3 regions of the Lachnospira sp. genome follow, and region 2 is predicted to be linked to each of the others. Evidence: predicted binding sites of a transcription regulator. Region 2 holds the regulator's gene; each other region holds the start of a gene.
The links. The regulator Rex, encoded in region 2, represses fermentation and respiration genes when NADH is low (regulators of the CRP and FNR family bind a similar motif). The targets are predictions, from matches to a motif close to ATTGTTAANTANTTAACAAT.
Positions count from the first base shown of each region.

Region 1: a site for Rex is predicted at 5,947-5,966, ahead of asrA (anaerobic sulfite reductase subunit AsrA). Genes of this name have one in related genera too.
Region 3: a site for Rex is predicted at 2,688-2,707, ahead of gap (type I glyceraldehyde-3-phosphate dehydrogenase). Genes of this name have one in related genera too.

Region 1 covers NZ_JAEEVD010000022.1:29,908-38,195, reverse strand. Annotated here, with positions in the region: gene ribD (bifunctional diaminohydroxyphosphoribosylaminopyrimidine deaminase/5-amino-6-(5-phosphoribosylamino)uracil reductase RibD) at 1-133, opposite strand, end outside; FMN riboswitch at 419-535, opposite strand; gene QVA17_RS07030 (hypothetical protein) at 613-1,005, opposite strand; gene QVA17_RS07025 (SPFH domain-containing protein) at 1,007-1,915, opposite strand; partial or broken gene QVA17_RS12530 (IS200/IS605 family transposase) at 2,092-2,184, opposite strand; gene QVA17_RS07020 (formate/nitrite transporter family protein) at 2,281-3,042, opposite strand; gene asrC (sulfite reductase subunit C) at 3,115-4,107, opposite strand; gene asrB (anaerobic sulfite reductase subunit AsrB) at 4,118-4,909, opposite strand; gene asrA (anaerobic sulfite reductase subunit AsrA) at 4,911-5,903, opposite strand; gene QVA17_RS07000 (Crp/Fnr family transcriptional regulator) at 6,154-6,825, opposite strand; gene QVA17_RS06995 (ABC transporter ATP-binding protein) at 6,879-7,637, opposite strand; gene QVA17_RS06990 (FecCD family ABC transporter permease) at 7,630-8,288, opposite strand, start outside.
Region 2 covers NZ_JAEEVD010000007.1:29,975-38,262, reverse strand. Annotated here, with positions in the region: gene QVA17_RS03510 (HU family DNA-binding protein) at 1-54, opposite strand, end outside; gene QVA17_RS03505 (ABC-F family ATP-binding cassette domain-containing protein) at 178-2,139, opposite strand; gene QVA17_RS03500 (vitamin B12 dependent-methionine synthase activation domain-containing protein) at 2,275-2,952, shown strand; gene QVA17_RS03495 (homocysteine S-methyltransferase family protein) at 3,014-5,467, shown strand; gene QVA17_RS03490 (redox-sensing transcriptional repressor Rex) at 5,584-6,228, shown strand; gene QVA17_RS03485 (hypothetical protein) at 6,398-7,030, shown strand; gene QVA17_RS03480 (NAD(P)H-hydrate dehydratase) at 7,020-8,288, shown strand, end outside.
Region 3 covers NZ_JAEEVD010000009.1:15,599-23,886, reverse strand. Annotated here, with positions in the region: gene QVA17_RS04055 (phosphoglycerate kinase) at 210-1,403, opposite strand; gene gap (type I glyceraldehyde-3-phosphate dehydrogenase) at 1,612-2,646, opposite strand; gene QVA17_RS04045 (histidinol-phosphatase HisJ family protein) at 2,978-3,787, opposite strand; gene QVA17_RS04040 (Na/Pi cotransporter family protein) at 4,170-5,981, opposite strand; gene QVA17_RS04035 (hypothetical protein) at 6,108-6,422, opposite strand; gene QVA17_RS04030 (methyl-accepting chemotaxis protein) at 6,650-8,288, opposite strand, start outside.

The DNA of each region.
Region 1 (8,288 bases), on a different contig from region 2:
ATCCTCTACCTATGATTTGTCCGTTTTTTACAATAACTGCTCCAACTAAAGGATTTGGATTAGTAAAGCCTATTCCCTTCTTTGCCAGCTCTATTGCTTCTTTCATATACATTTCATCTATATTTTCTTTCATTAATCCTGCCTCCCTTAAACTCAATCAAGACTCGCTCGCGAGTCTTGTGCGCCGGATTCGGGTCTGCTGAAGCAGACAAATTCCTGTCCGAATCCGTGCGCATCCTCGCGGAGCGTTTAACTCAGTCGGAGCTTGTACTCCGACTGAGTTAAAAAAGCTTCGAAGAATAATCTTCGAAGCTCCAAGTACTATCACTAAAACTTTTACATGCATATTAAATGCTAAATTGTAATTAAAAAAACGCTCTGGAAAATTCCAGAGCGCCTAATAATCTAATCACATAATTATCATCTTCTACCATCCAGACTTTACTGTCGGCCTTGGAATCTCACCAAGTCATGCAATTGCTTGCTCGCGGGCTTTACCGCCGGTGTGGACTTTCACCACGCCCCGAAGAACTATTCAATTGACTACACTATATACCCATATATAATGTCTGTCAATATCCTAGAATGTATTCTTTTGATAAAATGTATCATTTACATATTCTTTAATTCTTTTTTAGAATATCTTTTACCATTAAGTACTATATAACCTGTTGTTGGTTTTTCATGCACCACATAACGATTAGGCATTGAGTACTCTGGTCTATGTGTGTGATCATATCTTGTTTCGCAAGTATAATCAAAAGACTTGTCTATCTTTTGTCCATTGCTAGAGAAATTGTTGAAATTCTGGCTTGCACTATTATTCATAGAAGCCGAATTCCACTGAGTAAAATTAGTCTTATTTACCTTAGTCTGTTGTCTTCTTGCCTGCTGACTAACTCTAGCATTCTGGCTATTATTCTTATTTTTCTTTTTACTTTGACCTATAATAGCTGAACAAACTACTACAAATACAAGCCATACTAGAGTAAATATCTCTGACATTTTACTTTATCTCCTTAACAGACTCTACTAAACCAGCTAAATTCTGGATTTCAGATGGTACAATAATCTTTGTAGCCTGACCATCAGCTACCTTCTCAAGAGTTTCTAGGCTCTTAAGTCTAAGAACTGTCATATCAGCTCCAGCCTGCTTTAATTTTTCAATACCATATGCGTTAGCGTCCTGGATTGCTCTGATAGCCTCAGCCTTACCTTCAGCTTCCTTAATTTCCTTTTCCTTCTGAGCTTCAGCAGCAAGGATAGTTGCCTGCTTTTCAGCCTCAGCATTAAGGACTGCTGATTCCTTACGACCCTGAGCCTCTAAGATCATAGACTGCTTCTCACCTTCTGCAGTAAGAATTGCAGCTCTCTTCTCTCTTTCAGCCTTCATCTGCTTTTCCATTGATTCACGGATAGCAGCTGGTGGGTTAATATTCTTTAATTCTACTCTATTGATCTTGATACCCCATGGATCTGTGGCAGCGTCAATAGTTTCAAGCATCTTTGAATTAATCTGATCTCTAGATGTAAGTGTTTCATCAAGAGTCATATCACCAATGATGTTACGTAGTGTTGTTGCTGTTAAATTTTCAATAGCAACGATTGGGTTCTCAACTCCGTATGTATATAACTGTGGATTGAAAATCTTGAAATATACAATTGAGTCGATCTGCATTGTTACATTATCCTTTGTGATTACTGGCTGTGGTGCAAAATCTGCAACTTGCTCTTTAATTAGAACTTTTCTTGAAATTCTATCAATAATAGGAATCAAGATGTGAATACCTGCACTCCATGTAGATTTATACCTACCTAATCTTTCAATTACATAAGCATTTGCCTGTGGAACAATTCTAATTGAGCACAACAAAATGACAACTAAAACTGCTAAAACAATTAAAAAAACTGGCATAATTTTTACCTCCATTATTATCAGCCTTTATTTTTTGTGTACTGATTTGTTAAATTTATAATAACATCATTTACAAAAAAATAAAACATATATATTTACATTTTAATAACTTAAACGTGGTATTTTTGACACATTAGTGGATTTTACACATTTTCATTCTAATCTCTGCAATTAAAAAGCTTGGTATAAAAATCTCTCATATACTTAGGTGTGAACACTATATGGTACTTACACATCCATTTAGTGTGTGCTAAAGAAAAAACAACCAAGTCTTATTAGACAAGGTTGTTTCTTCCATTTATACAAACACACTTTACAAATATGAGAATCTAGCTAATTTCCTCTAAGTGTACTTATAAGTTTTTTTATTTTTCTCTAGCACCAACATAATAAGGAACGGCAATAAATAAAATACCACCTACCATATTACCAAGTGTTACCCATAAGAGGTTATGGAAATAACCTGCTGTTGTAACTGCTACACCACATGGGTTTAAAAGAGCTTCTGTAAGGAGAGTCATGTTAGCAATACTATGCTCAAAACCTGATGTAATAAAGGCAAATAAGCACCAGAATACCATGATTAACTTAGCAGAATCAGACTTAGCTCTAAAACCTGACCAAACAGCAAGGCAAACTAACATGTTACAAAGAATAGCTCTTGTAAAAAGTTCAGGAGCTGTTGCTGACATTTTACCAAGTGCGCCATTAGCCATAAATGTACCTACAGCACCCTTAGCAAGTCCTGTGTAGTTGTAAATTAATGCAAGTACAACTGCACCAGCCCAGTTACCAAGGTAACAAACGATCCATACCTTAATAGCATCAAAAATTGATGTCTTCTTCTTTAAAACACCTGCTGTCATTACAAGGTTATTACCTGTAAAAAGTTCTGCACCACAGATTACAACAAGTGAAAGTGCGATACCAAATGAAGCACCCATAACTGTCTTAGTTGCAGGAGCTCCACCTAGCTGACCACCAATAGTAAAAATAAGTAAAATACCAAAACCGATAAAAGCACCGGCAAGCATTGATAATAAGAAATATCCAATAGGATTCTTTTTAAGTAAGCTTGCTTTACTTGCTGCACCATTAGCAGCCATTTCAAATTCATCTTTAAACATAAATTTACTCCTTTAATCTTTGCTTTTTTAAGGCCTAATTAGCTTTTTAGCATACCCCAAGCCTTTAAAAAATTAATGTTTATTATCGAAATGAATGCCTTCCCAATACACGTTATTATTCATAATAGTCTCTGGCATTAATTCTACATCTTTAAGTGCGAATTCTTTGAACTTTTCAAAGCCTACGCGATCAATAATGTAACCAATATGCTCTTTTCTAGCTGGAGCGTTTGGTGAAATATATTCTTCAACGAACTTATATGTATTCTTGATGATCTTAACAATATTTTCTTCATCAGCCCATACAAGGAAGTCCTTACCAAGTCTAGGATTCTTCTTACCTGTACGTCCCATGATTGTAAGCTTATAATACTTCTTTTCAGATCTTGTCCAAGCTCTTGTAGGACACTTTGTAACACAAACACCACAACCAATACATTTTTCAGTATCTCTTACAATCTTGTAGTTTTCCATACGAAGTGCTGAAACTGATAAAGATGTACAACCCTTAACACAAGCGTTACAGCTAATACATCTATCAGGATCATATTGTGGCATTGTCATACCAATAATACCAAAATCGTGCATACGAACCTTAGCACAGTCGTTAGCACATCCTGTACATGCAATCTTAAAGTGAAGGTCGTTAGGGAAGATTTCCTTATCGATTCTTCTTGCAAGCTTTGATGTATTATAGTTAGCAAATGGACATACATTATTACCGATACATGCAGATACATTTCTTGTACCTGATGCTGAATATCCATTAACATTTTCCTTATCTTCTGGATTCTGATTAATTCCTACCTTCTCAATAATTGGCTGAAGTAATTCATTAACCTTGTCCATATCTTCAAGATGAATACCTTCAATTTCAAAACCCTGACGAGTTGTTAAATGAACATATCCATTACCATATTCTCTAGCAATTTTTTGTACCATACCAAGTACTTCGGCATCTAGATAACCACCTGGAACTCTAATTCTAGAAGCTCCTATACCACGCTCTTTACTAATACGCCATGCATGTTTTTTGGCTTTTTTTGTATTTATATCAAGACTCATAGAAACCTCCTTAATCAAATAATTCCTTAGCTTCAGTGTAATTAAATACTGGTCCATCTAAGCAGACATACTTGTCATCCATCTTACAGTGACCACATTTACCAACACCACAGCACATCTTTCTTTCATATGAAGTCCAAATCTGCTCATCTTCTATACCAAGCTTTTTAATTTCCTGGATTGTAAACTTAATCATAATTGGAGGTCCAACACAGATAAATACTGCATTCTTAGAATCTTCAAACTTAAGGTCTGGAATATATTTAGTAACCATTCCCACAGGACCTTCATAGCCCTCTGGTGCTGCATCTACAGTCTTAATTACATTAATTGTCTTAGCCCATTCTTCAAAATCTGCCTTAAATAAAACATCTTCAGGGCTCTTAAAACCTGCAATAAGTGTTGTTGAAACTGCATCTTTAGGATTAGCTGCAAAATGCTGAATAACACCTCTCATTGGAGATACACCAGTACCACCACCAATAATTACGACTTCCTTACCCTTAAAGTTTTCAATATCAAAACCGTTACCATATGGTCCACGAATAAGTAACTTATCACCAACATAGTTTTCAAAAACTTCATCAGTAACCTTACCAACTCTTCTAATTGTAAAATCTACTAAGCCATCAGCAATACCACTTACTGAAATTGGAGCTTCACCATACTTTGGAATTGAAATTTCAAAGAACTGTCCTGGCTTAACATCACCATCAAATTCCATACGGAAAGTATATTCTAAATTAGTATGTTTAATTACTTCTTTTATCTCAGAAGGAAATGGAACGTATTCGTTTTTCATATTAACCTTCCTCCTTTGCTAATCTATTAAGAATTGCTGCATGTGAAATGTATTCAGGACAGACGTCATCACATCTACCACAACCTACACACATTGAGTAGCCAAATCTCTTTTCAAAATCGTAATGCTTATGCATAACCTTAAATCTTATACGGTCAGCCTGGCTCTTTCTAAATTCGAAACCACCAGCAATCTGTGAATAGCCATCAATCTGACATGATGCCCAAACTCTTCTTCTTTCACCAACCTTAGGATTATCCTTATAGAAGATATCCTGCATTGTAAAGCATGTACATGTTGGACAGACGAAATTACATCTTCCACAACCAATACATCTAGAACCATATTCTTCCCAAATAGGATTATCCTTAGTAGCCTTTGAAAGATTCTTAGGAATTGAAACCTTCTGCTTGTTTTCTGTTACATAGTCAGGTGTAACATCTAACTTGCTCTCTTCATTAAAGATAGCAACAAAGTCTTCATTCTTAGCATCTACTAAAACCTTGTCTCCATCTAGCTTTAAATATAAATCGTAGTCGTCAGCCTTATTAGTTCCCATAGCAACACAGTAACCTGAATCGCAAGAGTGCTCACAACCCATTAAGCAAAACTTAGCTCTTGCTCTTACTCTCTGGTAATAGAAATCGCCAAATTTATTATCAAGGTAAATCTGATCTAGTCTTTTAAGTGCATGCATATCACATGCTCTAAGGAAAATTAATAGGTCCTTAGTTGGTCCCTTTGGAACAGTAGTTTCATCTTCTGTAAAGTAGAAAAGAGTTTCGTTAATTGATAATAAAGCCTCTTTAAATGAATAATCGGATTTTTTATTCCATTCAATTTCATCAAGACTTGTAACCTTATCATAGCGAACAACGTCTACTTCTGAAAATGTACCGTCTCCTTTTTTTACTACAGGTGCATAAATATCATGTGTTTCCTGTAATGTCTTAAATATGGATTCCATCTTTTCTTTAGATAATTGATAACCCATAACACATCTCCTTTCCTTTACAAAAAGCGAATTTTATTTACGGATTGTTTTTTATTTAACAATCTTAATAACAAAGTTTTCCCCGTCCCTTTTTCTTAAAAAAAAATAAAAATTCAACAAAAAGTAAATTAAAAACCGGTCATACTTGATAATAATTATCAATTAAAACCGGTTTAAAATCTGTGATATATGTCACGCTCTATTCATTTTTGTTAAAAAATAATCAAAATTCGTCATATTTTTAGTAAATTTATACTATGGTTTTTAAACCATCCATATCTAAAACAGTAAGAACACCCTTTTCGTGCTTTATTATTTTTTCTTTTTTTAATCTAGAAATTATTCTCGATACAGTTTCCCTTTTAGCCCCTACCATATTAGCTAAAAGTGTTACTGTCACTTCAAATCTTATTCTTCTTCCACTTTCCACATCTTTACCATAGTCTCTTGCAAGTTTCCACAATCTTGCTGCAAGTCTTTTCTCAATTGGGAAAGTTCCGTTAGAATTACCTGTTTGTCTATACAATCTTCTTAGTTTATGAGCTAGAGAATTATATACAATTCTAAAGGCTTCATAGTCCTTAGCAAAATACTTATCTAAGTCCTTAACATAAATTTTAAGTAAGCTTACTTCACTTAGTGTTTTAGCAGCAATTGATGTTTTATCATCTTGCATGCATACCTCGTTAATAATTTCTCCTTCAGTGCATATAAATATAACTCTTTCATCCCCATATCTAGAATTTCTGTATAGGGAAACATAACCCTCAACGATTATGTACATATACTCTATTTTATCTCTTTCAATAAAGAGCACTTCGCCCTTGTCCTTATTAATAAGCTTGCCCAATTTAAAAAGATTATCTCTACTTTCTTTAGATAACTTATTTAGGACATTTCTTGATTTTACCTTACTGTTCATAGACTAAATATCTAATCCTTTCGAATATTAGCTTTTTTAGAATTTAATATTAACTATATTACTAAGTATTCTGTTTCTCCATCAACTTCTACACTTTTTATCTTACAATCAAAAACTTCTTCTATAACGCCTGAATCTATGCAGGCTTTAGGGCTATTGCAGGCCACAACTTTTCTATCTTTCATAACAACAATTTCATCAGCAAGTTTAAGAGCCTGACCTATATCATGCATTACAATAACCACTGTCTTTCCTTTTTTTGCAAGATCTCTAATAAGCCTATAGATATCTCTTTTACTAGCAAAATCCAGGAAATTCATAGGTTCGTCCATAACCATATAAGGGCTATTTTGAGCTAGCTGCATACTTAAAAAGACACGCTGCTGTAAACCTCCTGATAATTCATTTAGTATTTTGTCTTTATAATCTAAAAGATTAGTGTATTCTAGGGCTCCCATAATGGCCGACTTATCTTCTTTGCTCATTTTTCTTGTAAAGCCCATATAAGAAAATCTACCATGCTCCACTAATTTCTTTACTGAAATATTCAAGTTATTATCCCTAAACTGAGGCATAAATGAGAGCCTTTTCGCTCTTTGTCTAAAGCCTAATAACAAGAAATCTTCATCATTAAGAAGTATTTTCCCTGAAGTCACCTTACTCATACCATTAAGAGTCTGTAAAAGAGTAGTTTTACCACACCCATTAGGTCCAATAATAGCTGTAATCTTTCCCTCTTTAAAAGAAACAGAAATATCCTTTAAGATTGGAGTTTTTGAGACTTCCACACTAACATTACAAAACTTAAGCATTAAGTCTTCTACCTCCTTTTCTCATGAGTAAATATAGGAAAAATGGGCCTCCTGCAAGGGACAATAAAATTCCTACTGCTAATTCATATGGTGCAAATATAACTCGTCCCAAAAGGTCAGCAACTACTACAAGTAAAGATGCAATAAGCATTGATGATGGAACTAAAATTTTGGCATCATTTCCAAAAATGCTTCTAGCTATATGAGGCACAATTAAGCCCACAAAGCCTATTAAACCTGCAAAACTTACAACTAGGCCTGCTAGAAAACTGGCAATAATTACAAAAATCATTCTAAATAAGTTTACTCTAAGGCCAACCGAGTAAGCTACACCATCTCCTAAAGCTAAGATATTTAGAGCCTTAGAAAGAATAATTGTAATTATAATCGCTATGGAAATTCCTATAGCAGGTAAAAAAAGAGCATCCATTGTAACTCCAGCTAGAGAGCCTACTAGGAAATTAGTTGCATTTACATTAACATCTGAATCTAAAACTTTTATTACACTCATACCCGCTGATAAAAAGCTAGAAATTGTAATACCTGCCAAAACAATAGTAATTCTTGACTTTTCTGCAATATAAGCCAAAGTTAGTATTACAAGAGATGTTACAAATGCACCAATAAAAGCCATCATCGGTTTTAAAAATA
Region 2 (8,288 bases):
CTTTGAAAGTTCAGCCTTTTCTGCGATAGCAGCAACTAATTCTGTCTTGTTCATAAAAACTATTTCCTCCTTAAGATTATTAAGTTTTAATAATTATAAATCATTTATACTACGATTTTTTTATCTTGTCAACATTTTTAACTTGAAAAATGCCGATTTTATGGGATTTATCGAGAATTATATACTCTCAGAAAGAGTTTCCCATTTTTCATAGAGGTCGTTCAAATCCGCTTCAACACTGGATTTCTCCTTATGTATCTCCATCAATCTACCAGTGTTACTTGCAATGCTAGGATCTGCGTACTCTTCGTCTAATTTTTTTATTTTTTCCTCTAATTCTTCGATTTTTGCCTCCACTTTTTTGAGTTCATTCTTAGCCTTTTTAAGACGATTTTGCTCTTCTCTTGAAAGTTTCCATTCTTCCTTAGAATTAGTGTTTGAATTACTAGTGGATGCAGTAACTGTCGCTTGTTTAGGGCTATCTAGAAGACTAGGGTCATTTTTTAAGGCCTCATCCACTGCGGCAGCTGTTAAAATGTCCTTCTTTTCTAGGTAATAATCGTAATTACCAATGTAATTAACGGTAGTTTTATTAGTAAGTTCCACGATTCTTGTAGCAGTAGTATTAATAAAATATCTATCATGAGAAACGTAGAGAACTGTTCCAGTGTAGCTATTTAGGGCATTTTCAAGAATCTCCTTAGATACAATGTCCAAATGGTTAGTAGGTTCATCAAGAATAAGTAGGTTAGCATTTGAAAGCATAAGCTTTGCAAGGGAAACTCGTCCTCTCTCACCACCAGATAAGTCACGAATATACTTAAATACGTCGTCTCCTGTAAAGAGGAAAGCAGCAAGGGTGTTACGAATCTTAGTGTTATTAAGGTCCGGATAAGCATCACTAATTTCCTCAAATAAAGTCTTATCAGGGTTAAGGACGTGGTGTTCCTGATCGTAATAACCAATTTCTACCTTTGAACCAAGCATGATTGTGCCTGAATCTGCCGGTATAAGGCCATTTATAAGACGAAGAATAGTAGTCTTACCAGTACCGTTGTTACCAATAAGTGCCACGCGCTCGCCTCTCTTAATTTCTAAATCTAAATTTTTAAATAAAGTCACGTCATCAAAAGACTTAGTTAGACCTTTAATTGTAAGTACGTCATTACCGCTTATAACCTGAGGCTCTAACTTAATCTTCATCTTGTCATCGATTTCTGTGGGTTTTTCTATAACCTCGATTTTATCAAGCATTTTCTCACGAGATTCCGCTCTCTTAATGGATTTCTCACGGTTAAACTGCTTAAGTTTAGTAATAACCGCCTCCTGATGCTTGATGTCACGCTGCTGATTTAGGTATTCCTTTAACTTCATGTTACGAAGGACCGCCTTCTTTGCTGCGTAATCTGTATAGTTTCCTGAAAATGTAGTCACAACTCCCTGGTCTATCTCAATAACCTTAGATACAATCTTATCAAGGAAATATCTATCATGAGAAACTAAAACTACAGCGCCGTTGTAGTTAAGTAAGTAGTTTTCAAGCCATGCAATAGACTCCATATCCAAGTGGTTAGTAGGCTCATCAAGTAAGATAATATCTGGACTTGAAAGAAGAATTTTACCAAGGGCAACTCTAGTTTTTTGACCACCGGATAGAGTATTTACATTAAGACTAAAGTCTTCTTCACTAAAACCTAAACCCTTTAAAACACCCACGATTTCTGACTTGTAGGCATAACCATTGGCCATTTCAAACTTCTGATTTAAGCTGTTATATTTATTAAGTAGGGCGTCAAGTTCCTCGCCCTTAGTGCTTCCCATTCTTGATTCAATGTCACGAAGCTCAGTTTCCATATCAATGACATACTGCTTAACCTCAAGCAATTCATCATAAATACTTTTACCCGAATTAAGTTCCTGCTGCTGAGCAAGGTAAGCAAGTGTCTTGCCCTTTGATAGAGTAACTAAACCACTATCAAGAGGCTCCTCGCCAACGATCATCTTAAGTAAAGTAGATTTACCAGCACCATTAATACCAATGATGGCAGCCTTTTCATGATCCTCTATATTAAAAGTACAGTCCTTTATAATCACATCTGTAGCAAAAGACTTGCTTAGATTGTTCACTGAAAGTATCATCTAAACCTCCAAAATATCCTAATAAAAAATTCTTATAATCGTTTATATTTACTTGACGATTATAAATAGAAAAAAGTAAAATTGCAATGTGTGCGCAATCTATGATTGCACTCTATTGTAAAAAAGGAAATTATTATGAAAAACATAATCTTAGATAAAATCGACAAATCCGAAGCCCTCCGCTACCTTGGTTATCGTAACACCAAGATAGACGACACACTTCTTGCTATGATTGATGAGTGCGAGGAAGAGGTTAGAAAGCTAGCAAGTCCTAGATATATCTACAAAGTCTTTGACTTTAGTGAAACTAGCGAGGGCATTACATTTTCAAATACAAACCTTACCCTAAAGGGTAATTCTATAAAAAATCACCTTGCAAACTGCGAAAAAGCTGTAGCCATGGCAGTTACCATAGGTGAGGGCATTGATAGAAACATAAGAATTCTATCTCACACAAATCTGGCTAAATCAGTGGTTTTTGATGCATTTTCAAGCGCCGCCATTGAGCAGGTTTGTAATAAAGTTGAGAATATTATTAGGGAAGAATTTAAGGAATATAAGATGACCTTTAGATTTGGCATAGGTTATGGCGACTTGCCTCTAAGTCATCAAAAAGATTTCGTGAAGGTTCTTGATGCCACAAAAAAGATAGGAATAACCGTTGGGAATTCCCACATGATGATTCCTACAAAGTCAGTAACCGCAATTATTGGCCTTAGTAAAGAGGAAATTAAAAAGGCTAATAGAAACTGCGCAGATTGCAATTTGATGGGAAATTGTAACATTTTAAAATCAGGAAATCACTGCTATTAAGCGGTATTCTTAAAACAAGTAATAAAGTAAATGTGTATTGTAATAAATGAGGAGTAAAAAAATGACTAAGAAGGAAAAGTTTAAGGAACTCTTAAAAAAGGACTATGTGCTACTTGATGGCGCCATGGGAACCATGCTTCAGGCAGCAGGCATGAAGGTGGGGGAAACACCGGAAATGCTTAATATCACTAATCCTGAATTAATAGAGTCAATTCATGAAAAATATTTTTTGGCCGGTTCAGATATTGTCTATGCCAATACATTTGGTGGAAATGAATATAAGCTCGAGGAGTGCGGCCATTCCGTGGAAGAACTTGTAACTGCAGGTATTAAGCTTGCAATTAAGGCAAGAGATAAGGTAAAGCCAGAGGGTTTAGTAGCCCTTGATTTAGGCCCAATTGGAATCCTACTTGAGCCCACAGGGGTGCTTTCCTTTGAGGCAGCTTATGACATGTATGCTAGATGCGTAAAGGCTGGTGCTGCAGCAGGGGCAGATTTGGTGGTATTTGAGACTATGACAGATTTGCTTGACCTTAAGGCAGCTGTGCTTGCAGCAAGGGAAAACTCAGATTTGCCAATTCTTACAACTATGACTTTTGAACAAAATTTACGTACCTTTACAGGTTGTAGCATTTCCGCTTTTGGCCTTACAATTTCAGGCCTTGATGTGGATGCCCTTGGAATTAACTGCTCTCTTGGTCCAAAGGAATTAGAGCCAGTTATTAAGGAACTTAGAAAATGGACTAACACTCCGCTAGTTTTAAAGCCTAATGCAGGCCTTCCAGACCCAAAGACAAACCTTTATAATGTCACAGCCAAGGATTTTGCCCTTCTTATGAAGGATTTAAGAAAGTATGGCATTAAGATTTATGGAGGTTGTTGCGGAACTAATCCTGAATTTATAGAAGAACTTAGTAAGATGTTTAAGGAAAATGGCAACATTAAGGCAGAGCCTGTTGAGGTTCCTGCAGCTATTTGTTCAGCCACTAAGACTTGCGTTGTAAATGAGCCAAGAGCCGTAGGTGAGCGAATTAACCCTACAGGTAAGAAGAAGTTCCAGCAGGCTCTTAAAGATAGAGATATGGACTACATTTTAGGTCAGGCTCTAGAGCAAACTAGCGCCGGTGCTGACATTTTAGATGTAAATGTAGGCGTGCCAGGTATTGATGAAGTGGAGATGATGGTGGACACAATTAAAGCCCTACAGTCAGTGGTTGATGTGCCTCTCCAGATTGATTCCACAGATCCTTTAGTTTTAGAGGCTGCCCTTCGAGTTTACAACGGTAGAGCCCTAGTAAACTCTGTTAATGGTGAAGAGGAGTCCTTAAAAAATATATTGCCAATCTGTAAGAAATACGGTGCAGCAGTAATTGGTCTAGCTCTTGATGAAGATGGAATTCCAAAGAAGGGCGAGGATAGAGTAAAGATTGCAAAAAAGATTTTAGATAGAGCCACAAGCATTGGAATTGATAAGAAGGATATTTACATTGATTGCCTTACCTTAACAGTTTCAGCAGAACAGGAAGGGGCAAGAGAAACGCTTAAAGCCCTACAAACAGTTAAGAATGAGCTAGGACTTAAGACAATTCTTGGTGTTTCTAATATTTCCTTTGGTTTGCCAAATCGTGTATTAGTTAATCACATTTTCTTAACCATGGCTCTTCAGGCAGGTTTAGATTTATGTATTATTAATCCAAACCTTCCTGAGATGATGGGAGCAATTAGAGCCTTTAAGGTACTTGCTTGCTTTGATGAGAACTCAGTAGATTATGTGGCAGCCTATGCAAATATGCCTCAAACTAAGATAGTTCCTGTATCAGAAGCAAAGACAGCAGGAAATAATCCAAGCGCAAACACTAATATTAACCTTCAGGAAAAGAAAGGAAATTACGAGCTTTCAGATTTAGCTTATGCTGTAAAGAAGGGCCTTAAAAGTGAAGGTGCAGCAGTAACAAGAGAGTTACTAACTAAGATGGATTCCATGGACATTGTAAATAAGTCCTTAATTCCAGCCCTTGATGAGATTGGCGTGGAATTTGAAAAAGGAACTCTATTCCTACCTCAGCTAATTATGGCAGCTTCAGTAGCATCAGAGGCCTTTGATGTAATTAAGGAAACCCTTAATAAAGATAGTGATGAGACAGTTTCAAAGGGAAAGATTGTCATTGCCACAGTTAAAGGCGATGTTCATGATATTGGAAAAAATATTGTTAAGGTATTACTTGAAAACTATGGCTATGAGGTTATTGATTTAGGTAAGGATGTGCCATACGAGGATGTTGTTAACGCTATTAGAGATAATGATGTTCACCTTTGCGGCCTATCAGCGCTTATGACTACAACTCTTGTTTCTATGAAGGAAACAATTCAGCTTATTCGTGAAAATAATCTTGATTGTAAGGTCATGGTAGGTGGTGCTGTACTGACCCCAGAATATGCAAAAGAAATAGATGCAGATTTTTATGCAGCCGATGCTAAGGAGTCTGTAGATATTGCTAAAAGAGTGCTCGGTTAAATTGTGATAAATGTATTTTGACATTTTTTTAACATTAGTATATAATGCAAGAAGCACAAATACATCGCAAGTTTAGCACTTGATGATTTATATAGAAGTAAGAATGGAGTAAGGATATGGAAGAGAAAGAAGAAAAGAAGATATCGGCGGTTGTTATTAGAAGACTGCCAAGGTATTATAGATATCTTGGTGAGCTGGTTGAGAATGATGTACAGCGCATTTCTTCTAAAGAATTAAGTGAGAAGATGAAAGTAACAGCTTCTCAGATTCGACAAGATCTTAATAATTTTGGTGGCTTTGGCCAGCAGGGATACGGTTATAATGTTAAGTATCTTTATGACAAGATTGGTAAGATTTTAGGCGTAGACGAACCACATAACATGATTGTAGTTGGTGCTGGTAATATTGGTCGCGCTATTTGTAATTATTCAGACTTTTCTAAGCGTGGATTTGTAATCAAGGGCTTATTTGATAATAACCCTGAAGTTGCTGGAAAAGAAGTTGCAGGAGTTAAGGTTTATAACTCTGAGGGAATTGCCCAGTTTATTAAGGACAACAATATTGAAATCGTAGCTCTTACACTACCTAAGGTAGCTGCTAAGGAAGTTGCTAATATCGTTGTTGAGGCGGGAATTAAGGCAATTTGGAACTTTGCACCAGTAGATTTAAATCTTCCAAAGGACGTTATTGTTGAGAACGTTCATTTATCAGAAAGTTTAATGAGACTTTCTTATGCAATAGCTAATCAAGAGAAACACTAAGAGCTATTAATTAAAGAGAAATTATTAAGAACCTAGAGCTAGGATAGGCTTTTAAAAGCCAAACCTATAATCTAGGTTCTTTTTATTTTATATTAATTTTCTTGTTTTCTTTTTTAGAATGTAAGATAATTAAAATATAAATAATCTTAGTTATTTTTGGGGGATATAAATGACAAATTTTTCGTATGAGAAGATCAAGGATTTAGAGGGAATTGCAGGAGTTCCCATCCTTACTTTAGATGAGAGATGGTACAAATTAATACCTGCAAAATATAAAACAGACGAGATTAAATACTGGGAAAAAGAAGTCAATGAATTATTAAAGCAACAAGGACAAGCTCACAATGATATAAAAGAGGTCAAAAAGATTAAAAATCAGCTAATCCAGGAAGTAGTTGAGGCCATGGAGGATGATGATAATAGTGAGGCCAAGAAAAAGAAGATGGAGCAAAATCAGCGTCTAATTCAAGAGGCAAAGGATAAGATTGCTAAACTTGAAGATGAGGCTTTAGATTTTCCAAAGGAGCTTGCCAATGCTAACAAGCACTTAATTGCGGAAACGCTAAAGGTGGTCTATGAAAGGCTTAATAACAACGCAGAGGATATTGAGCTTTTGTCTAAACTAATAGATCAAACAAGAATCAAGTTAAAGAAGAACATCGTTATAAGACAGGATAAGGAAGAGGCTAATGAGAAAATGTATACCTATATGCACGATATCTTTGGCCCGGACTTTAGTAACGAACTAGATAAGTTAAATGGCGACTTTAAAATAATGGGAGACAGGAAAAATGAAGATTGAACTAATTGATAGTAATCAGGCAGCAGCTATCGATAAATATACGATAGATATTTTAAAGGTCCCTTCTCTTTTGCTTATGGAAGAGGCAGCAAAAACAGCCTTTAATGAAATAATAAAGGACTTTAAGGAAAAGGATAAATTCTTTATTACTGCCGCTGCAGGAAATAATGGGGCAGATGCCCTAGCAGTAGCTAGAATGCTTTATTTGGCAGGTTACACGAATTTAGACATCCTTTTGCTTGGCAGTAAATTTACTAAGCAAAATGAGACACAGCAGGAAATGTTAAAGGCCCTAGGCCTTACAATCTATAAAGATTTAGAGGAAATCAAGAACTTAAATAAGGATTATGACTGCATTATTGATGGCCTCTTTGGAGTGGGCTTAAAAAGAGATATTGAGGGCAAATATAAGGAATTAATTGACTATATCAATTCTTTATCTGAGCCTAAGCCATATGTCATAGCTCTTGACCTTCCATCTGGTCTTGATGCCTCAACTTCCAAAATTTATGGGACTTGCATAAAAGCAGATAAGACCATTTGCTTTGGCTATGAGAAAATCGGCCTTTATTGTGGCAAGGGTCCAAGTTATGCAGGAGAGATAGTCTCTACACCTATTGGCCTTAATGATAGCCAGAAACTAAAGGAAATTGGTGGGGCAAAAGAAGTTCAAAGTCCGAAAGATGCCAAAACTTCGGCAGTAGATGCCCACACACTGGCAATCAACGAATTTAGCTGTCTTCAGACAATCGGCAATATCAAAGCGGTCTTTGGAAATATCCTTAAAGATAGGGATTCTGAATCAGAGGAAATTAGAAAGACACTAGATAGTAGAGTGAAAGCTGGCAATAAGGGCAGTTATGGCAAGGCCACAATTATTGCAGGCTCTAGTGGAATTGGCGGGGCGGTTATTCTTTCTGCTAAGACAGCGGCTAGAATGGGCCTTGGTATGGTAAAGGCTTTGACACATTTTTCTAATCGCGAAGCCCTACTTACAAGCCTTCCAGAGTGCCTAATTGATGTTTATGAAAATGAATGCCCTATAGATACTTTAAAAGCTGCCCTAGACTTTGCAGATATAGTGGTTTTAGGACCAGGTTTATCTATGAATGAGGCAGCAACAAAGCTTTGCAAGGACACCCTAGAACTAATTAATAAGCCAATAATAATTGATGCAGATGCCCTAAATATTATTGCTAGGGATAATTTATTTGATTGCTTAAGGGCAGCAGCTGACAGGCTAGAGGGCAGAATAGTC
Region 3 (8,288 bases), on a different contig from region 2:
AAACTAACTTAATTATCTCAAATTATTATCTTAATAACAAGGTTTTATTTCACGCACTATACTTCTATCTATTCCATTCGCATCTTAATGTTATAATTTTATCAGTCTTTGTGATTATTTTAACGATACTATTTAAATAAAAACCATAGTGGTCACATATGTAGCCACTATGGCCTTATATTTATAATTTATGCAGTAAATCTTATATCTTACTTATCGTTAGCAGCAACTACACCTGGTAATTCCTTACCTTCAAGGAATTCAAGAGAAGCTCCACCACCTGTTGAGATGTGAGTCATCTTGTCACCAAATCCTAAATTATTAACAGCAGCAGCTGAATCACCACCACCGATGATTGTTGTTGCATCCTTTAAGTTTGCAAGAGCTTCAGCAACAGCTACAGTACCCTTTGCAAAGTTATCGAATTCGAATACACCCATAGGTCCATTCCAAACAACTGTCTTAGCATCCTTAAGAGCATCCTTGTATAATTCGCAAGTCTTTGGTCCAATATCCATACCCATATCGTCTGCTTCCTGATGTCCAGCTTCAACAATCTTTGAAGGAGTATCATTAGCAAATTCCTTAGTTGTTACTGTATCGATAGGAATTAATAACTTAACGCCCTTAGCTTCAGCCTTAGCCATCATTTCCTTAGCATAATCAAGATAATCATCTTCTACTAATGACTTACCAACTGAGCCACCCTTAGCCTTCTGGAAAGTATATGACATACCACCACCGATGATAAGAGTATCAACCTTATCAAGAAGGTTATTAATAACTGGAATCTTTGATGATACCTTTGAACCACCTAAGATAGCTACGAAAGGTCTAACTGGATTATTTACAGCATTACCAAGGAAGTCAATTTCCTTCTGCATAAGGTAACCAACAACAGCTGTATCAACAAACTGTGTAACACCAACATTTGAGCAATGAGCTCTATGAGCTGTACCGAAAGCATCATTAACAAATACATCAGCAATTGAAGCTAAGTCCTTAGAGAAAGCTTCACCATTCTTTGTTTCTTCTGCTCTAAATCTTGTATTCTCAAGTAAAATGATATCGCCATCGTTCATTGCTTCAACAGCAGCCTTAGCATTATCGCCAACTACAGTATCATCAGCAGCAAACTTTACTTCTTTACCAAGTAATTCTGTTAATCTCTTAGCAACTGGTGCTAAAGAAAATGCAGCATCTGGTCCCTTTGGCTTACCTAAGTGTGAGCAAAGAATAACCTTACCACCATCTGAAACTAACTTCTTGATTGTTGGAAGAGCAGCTACAAGACGTGTCTCATCAGTAATCTTATCCCCATCTAATGGTACATTAAAATCACATCTTACTAAAACTCTCTTACCCTTAACGTTGATATCATCAACAGACTTCTTATTTAGCATATTATTTTCCTCCATTATAGAAAATGATTCTGTAATTGAGCTACAGACCAATTAACACCCAAACCTTGATGTTTGATGGTCTATATCCCAATTACATCTTTTTTAAAAAAACCGGAGAACGCTATTAATAGAATTCTCCGGTTTTAATTTTTACAACTATAAATCAATAAAATTATTGATTACTTATTCTAATTAACCTAATTCTAAATTAACCTAATTCAGCGAAGTACTTGATTGTTCTAACCATCTGGCTTGTGTATGAATTTTCATTATCATACCAAGAAACAACCTGTACCTGGTATGTTGTGTCATCAATCTTAGATACCATTGTCTGTGTAGCATCGAATAATGAACCAAATCTCATACCAACGATATCGCTAGATACGATTAATTCTGTATTGTAACCGAATGATTCTGTTGCAGCAGCCTTCATAGCAGCATTGATAGAATCAACTGTTACTTCCTTATCAGACTTAACTACAGCGATAAGGATTGTTGTAGAACCTGTAGGTGTAGGAACTCTCTGAGCAGCTCCGATTAACTTACCGTTAAGTTCTGGAATAACTAAACCGATTGCCTTAGCAGCACCTGTTGAGTTAGGAACGATATTAGCAGCACCTGCTCTAGATCTTCTTAAGTCACCCTTTCTCTGAGGACCATCAAGGATCATCTGATCACCTGTGTAAGCATGAATTGTTGTCATGATACCAGACTGAATTGGAGCAAACTTGTTAAGAGCATCAGCCATAGGAGCTAAGCAGTTTGTTGTACAAGAAGCTGCTGAAATAATCTTATCATCCTTTGTTAATGTTTCATGGTTTACATTGTAAACGATTGTAGGAAGGTCATTACCAGCTGGAGCTGAAATTACAACCTTCTTAGCACCAGCATTGATATGAGCCTGTGCCTTAGCCTTTGATGTATAGAAACCTGAACACTCAAGAACTACATCTACACCAATTTCTCCCCATGGGCAGTTGTTAGCATCTGGTTCCTTGTAGATCTTAATTGTCTTACCCTTTACTGTAATTGTACCAGCCTCATCATCAGCTGTTACGTCATCTTCATGACCAAGCTCTACATATCTACCCTGTGAAGTATCATACTTTAAAAGGTGAGCAAGCATTGAAGGTGTTGTTAAATCGTTGATTGCTACTACTTCGTATCCTTCTGCACCGAACATCTGTCTGAATGCAAGTCTACCGATACGGCCAAATCCGTTAATAGCTACTTTTACTGACATAAATTGAATCCTCCTAAAAGTGATTTTACATTGAATTTTAGTTTGTTAAAAAATCAACTATTAGTTATTTTACATAAATTTTGTTTAAATATCAAGTGGTTGTCGTTTTAATTTTCACAATTCTAAAAATTTAGCAACAAACAACTAATATTTAATTTAAACCTTGTTTAAATTGCTAAAAAACCCTTGTATACAGTATGCTTTATACATATTTTAGAGTACTAAAATAAGGTTATTAGTTTCTTTTTGTTAAAAACATATAGGAAATTTTGCCCAATGCCAATTTTTTAACCTTCTAAAAACTCAAACTACAACAAAAATAATCATCTTACTAAATTTCATAAAATTCCGCTTTTCTATCCTTAAAAACGGAATAATATTTAAATCCTAATTCTTTTAGCATATTATAAACTCGATCAAATTCATATCCTAAATAATCAACACTATGAGAATCAGAACCTACGGTAATTATCTCACCTCCTAGTTCTTTATACAATTTCACTATATTAATATCAGGATTAGGATTTTTAAGACCATATTTAAGGCCCGCTGTATTAACCTCAATTCCCTTACCCTGATAAATTAATGACTTTAAAATCTCACAAAAATAGTCATAATAATCTTTCCAGTTATAATTTACATCCTTTTCTGGGGCATATCGAATTATATAGTCTAAATGACCGTAAATATCGAAGTTGTGGCAAGTTTTTATATTTTCCATAATACTCTCATAATACTTTATAATAGTATCCTTTACTGCCCTGCCTTCCCAGTAACTTGGATAGTAAGGATCTTCTCCTTCCACCAAATGAGATGAGCCAATAATAAAATCTAGCTTATTCTCAGGATCATATGAATCCACACGGCTAGCCACTGATTTCATAAGTCCCTGCTCAACTCCAACTCTTATATCAAAGGAACCTCTAAACTCCTCCTTAAGCTTTAGCATATAGTCTAAATATGCCTTAAAATCCAAATCAAAAACCACTTTTCCATCCTCAAGTGGAAAGTCATAGTCATTGTGATCTGTAAAGCAAATGCCCTTCATGCCCTTTTCTTTTGCTAACTTAATATAGGCTCTTGGGTCTGCCTCTGAATCTGAGCTAAATCTAGTATGTAGGTGGCTATCAAAACTTATCATATTAATTTTTCCTTCTCTTTATATTTATACTTTTATAATAGCCTTTATGACATCATATGGCAATTATAAGTTTGATATTTTAACGCCAAAAAAGCACAACCGGGAGGAGGTTGTGCTTTTTCCACTGTAATTAATAGTGCCGCAATCACTATTAAAAACTGTATATTAAGTTGTTCACTACTTAATGTAACTTTATTATAGCAAATATATATATACTTGCAATAGTACTTTTGCCCTATTTTTATAATTTTCTTTAATTTTAGTAGGTATGACATTTAGAATAGTTACTAAACAAGCAGTAAAATAGCCCTTTCTAGGAATTTCACTTTCTAGAAAGGGCTTTAAAAATTTTTATTTGTTATTATAACTTTAGTGTAAAGAATTAAGCTCTTGTTGTATCAATTCTTTCTCTTAAGTCATTCTCTTTTTTGTTAACATCATACTTTCTTGTGTATTCATCAAAGATAAGCATGTATTCGTCATCCTTTAATTCCTTGACGCTCTTTAAATAGCTATGAGATGCGATTTCTGAATCTTCGATCTCAATCATAGCAACTGCTATATTAGAACAGTGAGCACCAATTCTTTCCATGTTAGTTAATAAATCGTTAAAGGCAAATCCCTGGTTATAAGTACAAATACCCTTACTTAATCTAACAATGTGTCGAGTCTTTAACTCATTACATAGAATTGTAATGTGTTCTCTTAAAGGCTCTACTCTTCTTGCAAGTAATACATCGTCATTTGTAAAGGCTGTCTCTGTAATTTCAACGATTTCAAGAACCGCTGCACGTAATACACTAACTTCATACTCAGCATAGTCAGAAAAGCTTGTCTTCTTCTCGTGAAGTTCTAAGGCTACCTTTGAAAGGTTAACAGCATGATCACCTAATCTTTCAAAATCACCGATAGTATGTAAGAACTTAGTTACCTGCTTTGTCTGTGCAGGAGAAAGAGATGTACCTGTTAACTTCATAAGATAGTTACCTAACTTATCTTCGTATTTATCAATTACATTTTCCTTTTCCTGAATAACCTTATATCTTTCATCAGAGTAGTTGTTCATAAGCTCAACTGCTCTTAAAATATTCTTTCTTGACTTTCTTGCCATACCATTAATAGCTTCATGTGACTGATTAATAGCTAAATCAGGGTATGCTAAGAATCTTTCTTCAAGTAATTCAAAGTCAGCCGAATCATCTGCATCTTCTGGATTATCCTTAATAAGACGATGAACTAACTTATCAATGTACTTAATGAATGGGAATAACATAACAACTGTTGCTACTCTAAATATTGTATTAAGCATAGCAATTGTCACTGGTCTCATAGCCATATCCATAAATGGGAATCCACCAATTACAAAATTAATTGAGTAAACAACAATCGACCAAAAAATCATACCAAATAAGTCGTTAATTAAGTAAACAAGGGCTACTCTCTTACCATTCTTGCTACTTCCAATACTTGAAAGTAAAACTGGAGCTGCGGCACCAACACCAATACCCATTGTAATTGGGAATGCTGCTGCAAATGTAATGCCACCTGTTACTGAAAGCGCCTGTAAGATACCTACTGAAGCCGAAGCACTCTGTAAAATAGCAGTAAATACAATACCAACTAAAATACCAAGAGCTGGGTTTTTAAACATTGTAAGTAAGCTTACAAAAGCTGGGCTTGATTTAAGTGGAGATACGGCAGAACTCATTGTCTGCATACCAACCATAAGGATTGCGAAACCAAGCATGATATCGCCAACATTTTTATAAGTATTCTTCTTAACAAATGTCTTAAAGATAATGCCTATAATAGCTACGATAGCTGAAATAGTTGCTGTTGAAAGAAGTGAAGCAATACCGCTTACTCCATCGATATATGACAAACAAAGTATCCAACCTGTAATACTTGTTCCTATATTAGCACCCATGATAATACCAATACCCTGAGCTACCTTCATCATTCCTGAATTTACAAAACCAACAACCATAACTGATGTTGCTGATGATGACTGAATTACCGCTGTTACAACAGCGCCTAATAAAACTCCCTTAATTGGAGTATTTGTTAACTTATAAAGGGTAGTTTCTAACTTATTACCCGCCACACGCTTTAAGCCATCGCCCATGACTGACATTCCATATAAAAATAATGCAACGCCAAGAAGCAATGAAAGCACAATAGAAATAACTTCCATATCTTATTCCTTCACACTAAATCCTTTCTTTTCTTAGTCCTAAACAATAATAACTTAAAAACACTAGTAACATCAAGCATTTTATTCAAATAAGATTATATTTAATCAGAATAAATCAAACTTTAACTAATGTTTATAAGGCTCTGTTTCTAGTATAGAAGGAGCACTATCCCACTCTTCTAACCTTGCATCGTACTGATCTTTCAACCAATTTATAAGTTCTAGACGACCCTCTTCGCTATAGTCAAACTCCTTAGAACTTATCTTTTCTTTAGGAACACTACATGAGGCATAAGGTCCCTGCCAAACATTACCTCTTAAGATAAAATCTGGCTTTTCGCCATCTCTTTCAATGAGATAACGCATGCCTCCATGCTGCCCACTATATTTTCCACCATAGGCAAAAAAATTAAAGGGCATAATTTCATTTTCATCTAGCATATCTTTGTTTCTCCAAAATATAGTTTTAGCACATATTTATTATATCAAACTATTTTCTATACTAAAAGATTTCTTATGATGAAAATTTTGTGTTTAGTTTGGCCTATATTAACTAATTAGTCTATTGAAAATGTTTCTAAATAGGTAAAAGGCGACGCACAGACTAAGTTTATCTCCATTATTTACACTTATATCCATGCATCGCCTTTTTATAAAAAAGACTCAAGTTATCGAATATTAAATTCGTCAATCAGAGCATTTAAGCCCTGTGACTGAGCTGATAGGTCACCAGAAACCTGGCTAGCCTGTACAGCTGTGGCAGAATTTACATTTACAACACTAGAAATCTGCTCGATACCAATGTTGATTTCCTTCATGCTTGATGCCTGCGCATTAGCTCTATCCTTAGAAGCCTTCATCATTTCAGCAACTGCAGATACAGACTCCTGTACCTTCTTTAAGGCAAGAGTAGTCTCCTCAACCGCTGCATTACCTGTCTTAATTTCATTCATTGTATCATCAATAAGCTTGTGAGTATTCTTTGCTGCTGTAGAACTTTCATTAGCAAGTTCACTAATTTCTTGAGCTACAACTGCAAAGCCACGTCCAGCCTCACCTGCACGAGCTGCCTCAATACTAGCATTTAATGATAAAAGGGCTGTCTGAGAAGCAATACTTTCAATAGTACTTGTGATCTTCTCAATTTCACTAGAAGCAATTGTAATTCGCTCCATAGCCTTTGTAACGCCACTCATCTTTTCTGTACCAGTCTCTACATCCTTTACAACAATGCTTGCTGACTTCATAGATTCAACTGCATCCTTTGCAAGAAGTTCCGTCTGTTCTGTAACAAGTTCAACAGAGGCTGTAAGCTCTTCTACAGCTGCTGCCTGGCTTGAAGTACCTTCCGATAAGTTAACAGATACATCCTGAAGATTTGCTGCACCGTCTGATACGCTAGCACTGGCCTCTTTTACATTTTTCAAAGTACTAGAAAGCTTATTAGAAATATCTATAAAGGCTGCGTTAATAGCCTTGTAATCTGCAATATAAAGCTCTGGATTTGAGCTACCACTTCTAAAGTCGCCCCCTGCCATCTTATCGGCAGTTCTAATAATATCCTCAGTAATTGACTTAATAACCTCTGTAGCCTTCTCTAAGTCTCTTGCCATGGCTCCAAGCTCATCCTCGGAATCACATTGAATATCAATGTTAATATATCCATCTGCCATATCCTTAGCCGCCTTTGAAATCTCCATAGACGGAGACAAAATGCTATCATTAAGGACCTTACTTGACATATTAACAAATATAACTGCTATCACAATAAATAAAACAGAAACTACAAGTAAGACAATTGTTGCAATCAAAGATGTTCTAAAAGCCTTCCAAGCTGTGTCAAAACTATCAGAAGAAATAGTCTTTAAATCTGATGCCATAGTCTTTACTGCAGAATTTACATCTTCATTTATAAACTTGTAAATGTCTGCCTCATTAGACATTCCCGTTGTTGTAAGCTCTCCTTCAGCAAAAAGTGCAGTAAGTTCACTAGTTAAAGTGCCTAAGGTCTTAATATCCTTTCTTACAGCTTCAATATTTTCATCATTATCATAAACATCTTCTAGGTCAGATAAAAATGTGTCTAACTCTGATATTTTTTCCTCACAGCCATCTAAATGACTATTTAGGTCTTCTTCGGTTCGATCAGAAAGTGCCCACCAGGCATTCTTTAAATAAGCCTGAATGTCAATTCTTAACTCGCCCTGAAGATTGTCTTGCTTATAATACTTATTATACATAGTATAGGTACTACCTAAAGAATAAAACGTTGTAATAAGAAGTATTATAATCGGTAAACCAAGATAG